Regions from separate parts of the Halobacillus sp. AWM4_238 genome, predicted to be linked through region 2. Evidence: riboswitches for the same ligand, from Rfam matches in the RefSeq annotation. Region 2 holds a riboswitch; the other holds the start of a gene.
What was found. Region 2 has a riboswitch for cobalamin ahead of ACXACN_RS16740 (ribonucleoside-diphosphate reductase subunit alpha). Riboswitches for the same ligand answer to the same signal wherever they lie in the genome.

Region 1 (3,121 bases), 2.2 Mb from region 2:
GCTCCAGGGGTATAGTGAAGCAATCGTGGATGATATTGCCGAGTCAAAAGAGGATAAAAACGAACTCGCACAAATCATTCATGACGAATCATTGCGGATTGGTCGTTTAGTTAATGAGCTGTTGGATCTCGCACGGATGGAAGCGGGGCACATTCAACTGAACGAAGAATCCGTTGAAATTGAACCCTATTTGAACAGGATCATTCGTAAGTTCAGTGGGATCGCCAACGAAAAGTCCGTAGACCTTCAATTGAAAATAGTAGGGGAGTTCGGAAACCTGAATTTCGATCCGGACCGTATTGAGCAGGTTTTTACCAATTTGATTGATAATGCCATTCGTCATTCCGACCCTGGCAGTGAGGTGCAGGTGATTCTTGAAAAAGATGAGAAGGAATGGATGGCAAGTGTCAAAGACTCCGGATATGGAATCGCCGAGGAAGACCTTCCATTTGTATTTGAGCGTTTCTATAAAGCTGATAAATCAAGAAAACGTGAAAATAAAAACTATAAAAAAGGCACAGGTTTAGGGCTTGCGATCGCGAAAAATATCATAGATGCTCATGAAGGAACCATCAGTGCCCATAGCAAGTTGAAAGAAGGGACAACCTTCACGTTTAAGATTCCTTTTTCTCATAAGGAAAAATAATGTTGCTATTTTCGGAATATTATTGTAATCTAGTTTATGGAAACTTCATATGAAGAGGATTCGGGTGTCTGAATAAGACTTGATAGGGAATCTGGTGCGAAACCAGAACTGTCCTCGCAACTGTAAGTGTAGACGAAAAGGAAATTCCACTGTGCCGTTGGGTATGGGAAGGATCCTGATTAGGATGACGCACAAGTCAGTAGACCTGCCTGATCCAATGTTTCAAAGCTTCGGGGATTGAGCATTTGAGACAACCGATCGGTATGACGTGAAACGTAGATCTTATCCTTTCGTTTGTCCAAAGCTTACCCTTTTAGAAGGGTAAGCTTTTTTTTGTGATAAGAATATGTTTCCTCTGAATGTTTACATACAAGTCATTTGGTTGTCTTCACTCTCCTCTCCTCCTGGCCACGGAACACAAAGAAAAAGGGAGAGATGGTAATGAAAAAGTGGTATTCCGTTTTAACAGCTATGATTCTGGCCGTTGTTGTGCTGGCAGGATGTGGCACACAAGAGTCTAAGGAAACATCGGCAACTCAGGAAGAACAAGTACAAGAAGTCACGGTGCAAGTCCAGCTATCTAAAAACGATGGCGAAGAAATGATGGCAGAAGATGAAATCACGGTAGAAAAAGGAACCACCCTCATGGAAGTTATGGAAGATAACTATGAAGTGGAACAGTCCGAAGGGTTCATTAACAGCATTGAAGGAATTGCTGGGAACCAAGAAGAAAAAATGGCTTGGATGTATACCATTAACGGAGATGAAGCCATGGTCGGAGCCAATGAGTACGAAGTAGAGGATGGAGACGAAATCGTTTTTGATTATCAATCTTGGGAATGATCAACCATGAACACGTACAAACTCACACTGATCGCCATGCTTGCATCCCTGGCCGTTGCGGGAAGGATGGCCTTGGCTCATTTACCCAATATCCAGCCAGTGACAGCGATCATTATTATTGCAGGGTTTTGGCTGGGGCCTAGTGCAGGGATTCTTATTGCACTGCTCACGACCTTTGTGTCCAATGTGATATTGGGGATGGGGATATGGACCATTTGGCAGATCATCGCCTGGTCAATCATAGGAATCCTAGCAGGTTTGCTCGGGAAATACTGGTCCAAAATGCCATTCTGGGGTCTTGCGATCTATGGATTTATCAGCGGGCTCTTCTTCGGAGTCATTCTTTCTCTGACTATGAGAGCAGCGGGACAACCATTCTGGGCGTATTACCTGGCAGGTCTCCCGATGGATATCAATCACGCGATTTCGAATACCGTGTTCATATTGGCTTTATCTCCAATTCTCGGAACACTTTTCCAACGCTACGAAAAAAGGAACGCCATATCAAAAGTCACTTAGCTACCCAACCAAGGGTAGCTTTTTTGTGCTCTTACCCCTTATGTTTATTGAAGATTATGGCAGAATTCTGTAAGTCTCGATTTCGAGACTTTTCGGGGTTCGTTTGCCGTGGGAGGCGTCAGGGGTGGCTGGGAAGCAACTCGCTTTCCTACGGGGATGACGGCAAGCCTCCTCGGACTCCGTCCTGTGGGGTCTCGCCAGCCAATCCATTCCCGTGGGAGTCTCGCAGCTTCCCAACCACCCCATTCGTTATAGGGAAAACGAACCCACGTACACGAGTGGAGCGTCTTCCATTATCACTGCTTACCAGTTGTCAAAGCGCTTCATAGCAAGCGTTATAGTACAGATGACTGCTTGTTTGTAGTTGGATTCACGAACTTCCATTACTCTGGAAAGTTGCTTGTACTGAAAGTCGTTTCGAGATACTTATATGGCAAGGGGCGGAGGGGAATGGCGAGACTCCTGCGGGAAAAAAGTGCAGGGTGAGACCCCACAGGACGCAGTCCGAGGAGGCTCACCGCGCTCCCGCGGAAAGCGAGTCATTCCCCGCAGCCCTATCCACTCAACAAACGTCTCGAAACTGAGTCTTCAAGAAAAAGGAGCTTTAGTTGGAGTAGGGATGGAGGTGATTTTCTTTTAAAAACGCGGTTCCTTTTTCTTTTTTTGCATATTAAGATAAGAAGTGTAACTTTCTTCATACATAAACGACTATTAAAGTGACCCAGGAGGTACCACCATTGCGAACGTTCTTTGATGAACTATACGATAACTACCACCATGACCTGTTTCAGTTTCTCATCTATATGGTCAAGGACAGAAGTCTTGCCGAAGACTTGGTTCAGGATGTGTATGTGAGGGTCATGAATTCATATGAATCATTCAGCGGAAGAAGCTCTGAGAAAACATGGTTGTTTTCCATAGCCAGGCACGTAGCCATTGATCATTTCCGCAAACAAAAAAGAAAAAGAAACCGGATCATGGAGTTCTTTGATTGGACGGAAAAAGGAGAACAAATCAAAGACCGAGATAAGATGCCTGAAGAAATTGCAGTGCAGAACGATGAGATCCAACAAGTGTACCAAGCGTTGGACAAATGTACGATCGATCAGCGTA
Region 2 (3,121 bases):
AAGACGAGCATTGGGACGGCCTTGTCCACGCATCCAGTGTGAGTGGATTAAAAGAAATCGTCCCCTTTGGGCAGTATGAAGAAAAACGCCTCTACAACCCATTAGCCACACATTCAGGCCTCCACGAACTTGAAGAAGTCGACCAACTACTGAGAGAATTCCTGTGGAAGGATGGAGATTAACAAGGTGCAGACCAGGTCATACATTTTTTTACATTCATGTACGGAACTGGCGGACCAGGTCATACAAATATTCCCAAACAAAAAAGCACCCGCTTTTCGGGTGCTTTTTTTGATGTCTATTGCTTTTCAAAGATGAAGATCCACATAAAGGTTAAAGCTTGCTTTAATTCTTCATCCAGTTCAGCGATGTGGTGGTCTTCCACTCCACGCTTGTACACTCCTTGACCTTCTACATAGGTCCAGCTGGTTTCCTCTGCCATTTTTTGAAGTTCCCATGGCATCATCGTGTTGCAAATGACTTCTTCTCCGTATACCCTGCGGTAACTATTGATGCGTGGCATCGCTGTAGGTCCGAGTAATCCGATACATAACCGGCCTCCCGGCTTTAAGATCCGCTTCATTTCTTCCAGGCCTTTGTACGGAACCTCTGTCCACTCTAGTGAATTAATTGCCATCGCTGCATCAAAAGAGTCTCCCTCAAACGGCAGGTTTGTCAGATCTCCTTGAACAAATGAGATTCTTTCATCGTTCACTCGCTTGTTCGCACGCGTCACCATGTCCTCTGACAAATCGAGTCCTGTAACGTCAAAGCCCTCCTTGTAAAGCAAGTACGACCCATATCCATCACCGCATCCAAGATCAGCAACCTTCCCTCTCGTTATGTGTTTGGTCAAAAAAGGAACAATGCTGCTCCTGCTCCCGTCGTCCCACATCTCCCGACTTTTGGAATTCCACATTTCTGCACGATCGTTCCATTGTTTTTCCGCTTCCTTATGCCAATTAAATGTTTGAGCCACACCATCATCCCTTTCGAAAATATTTCCTATCCCCCATTATAGCGGATCATGAAAGAGAAGATAGCTCTATTCTTGTCGATGATCAATAAAAAAAGAGTTGCATGATTTCTTCTTCAGCGTTATGATGTAAACACAATATAAGCTAAACAAAATTAAAAAACACACTATATATAGTATCTACGAACAGAAGATGCCACTAGGCTTAATAGGGAATCCGGTTAAAATCCGGAGCTGCCCCCGCAACTGTCGCCACTCGCGAAATGGACATTCCACTGTGCTCAGCACGGGAAGGACCAGAGTAAGATCGAGTGCCAGCCAGGAGACCTGTCTTCGTTCGTCGCAGTTTCAACTTCTTCGGGGATTGAGAAGATGAAGCGATGGAACGAAGACTCTCATGTCTTCTCTTCGTTTCATGGTTTCATCCGCTCAATTTCTGTTGAGCGGATTTTTTATTTTTCTAAACCCTCACTTTTAAGGAGTGAAAAGAGAATGGAAACCATAACAAAAAACAGCTCATGGCAGGAGAGCATACAACAATTGAAAGCAGAGTTCCCCCATTTACATGTGCAGCAACTGATCGATAAATCACCGACCCTTAAGAATGATAAACACGCATTCATTCTGGAATGTCTGTCAGAAATCGATGAAACCAGTCCAGACTGGACGTATATAGCAAGCCGCATCCACCTCGAAGACCTGTACGAAACGTCTGCACACCATCGATCTACAACTGGCCCTTATGAGAACTTTCATGAGCTGATACAAACATTAATTGAAAAAAACATTTACTCCAAGAATCTTCTTACATACTACACGAAACAAGAAATAGACGAATTGGAAGCTTCCATCGTACCTGAACGCGACCATCTCTTCACATACATTGGCTTGAAAACGTTAAGTGACCGCTATCTTGCGAAAAGCAAAACGAAAGAAGTTTATGAACTTCCTCAAGAGCGTTTCATGATCATCGCCATGGTATTAATGGCGGAAGAAAAAGCATCCAAACGCCTTCCTCTAGTCAAAGAAGCATATTGGGCGCTGAGTCATTTGTACATGACTGTCGCTACTCCTACCCTCGCCAATGCTGGTAAACGATATGGGCAGCTGAGTTCCTGCTTCATTGACACAGTCGATGATTCCTTACAGTCCATCTATGACAGCAACACCGATATCGCCAACCTGAGCAAGCACGGAGGGGGCATCGGGGTTTACTTAGGTAAAATCAGAAGCCGTGGAAGTGACATCCGCGGATTTAAAGGGGTTTCTTCAGGGATCCTCCCATGGATGAAACAGCTCAACAACACGGCGGTCAGTGTGGATCAACTTGGTCAGCGCCAAGGGGCAGTCGCTGTCTATTTAGACGTATGGCACAAAGATATCTTTCCTTTTCTCGATAGCCGCTTAAATAACGGGGACGAACGCCAGCGAACCCATGACCTATTTACAGGAGTATCTATCCCCGACCTTTTTATGGAGGCGGTCGAAAACCGCGAGGACTGGTACTTGTTCGATCCTCATGAAGTCCGCAGCATCATGGGTTACTCGCTGGAAGACCATTATGATGAAAAAAAGGGGTCCGGGTCCTTCCGAGAAAAATATGCGGCATGTGTCGCCCATCCAGACCTTTCTAAAGAAAAAGTGCCCGCGATCGAAATTATGAAGCGCATCATGATCGGTCAACTTGAAACAGGTACGCCATATATGTTCTACAGGGATGAAGTCAACCGCATGAACCCGAACAACCACACGGGTATGGTTTATTGCAGCAATCTGTGTACTGAAATTACTCAAAATCAGAAACCGACCATTCAGGATGAACAATACGTCGAAGATGGCAAAATCGTCACCGTCAAGACACCAGGAGATTTCGTTGTCTGCAACCTGTCGAGCATCAATCTCGGACGTGCCGTTACGAACGGAGTTTTGAAGCGCTTGATTTCCATTCAAGTTCGTATGCTCGATAACGTCATCGACCGGAATACCCTACCTGTTTTACAGGCCCAACTCACCAACCAATCCTATCGTGGTGTTGGACTCGGAACGTTCGGATGGGCCCACCTTCTTGCTAAGAAGAAAATAGATTGGGAATCACAGGAAGCGCTCGACTATACAAAGGAAGTATATGAAGCCGTCGCTTATCAT

Region 1: another riboswitch for cobalamin. It lies ahead of ACXACN_RS05920 (DUF4430 domain-containing protein); the one in region 2 lies ahead of ACXACN_RS16740 (ribonucleoside-diphosphate reductase subunit alpha).

The regions. Positions count from the first base shown of each region.
Region 1 is NZ_JBSWSY010000002.1:1,153,846-1,156,966, reverse strand. It holds gene ACXACN_RS05925 (ATP-binding protein) at 1-646, shown strand, start outside; cobalamin riboswitch at 692-873, shown strand; gene ACXACN_RS05920 (DUF4430 domain-containing protein) at 1,088-1,489, shown strand; gene ACXACN_RS05915 (ECF transporter S component) at 1,496-2,008, shown strand; gene sigX (RNA polymerase sigma factor SigX) at 2,746-3,121, shown strand, end outside.
Region 2 is NZ_JBSWSY010000002.1:3,359,030-3,362,150, reverse strand. It holds gene ACXACN_RS16750 (alpha/beta fold hydrolase) at 1-182, shown strand, start outside; gene ACXACN_RS16745 (class I SAM-dependent methyltransferase) at 299-919, opposite strand; cobalamin riboswitch at 1,151-1,324, shown strand; gene ACXACN_RS16740 (ribonucleoside-diphosphate reductase subunit alpha) at 1,469-3,121, shown strand, end outside.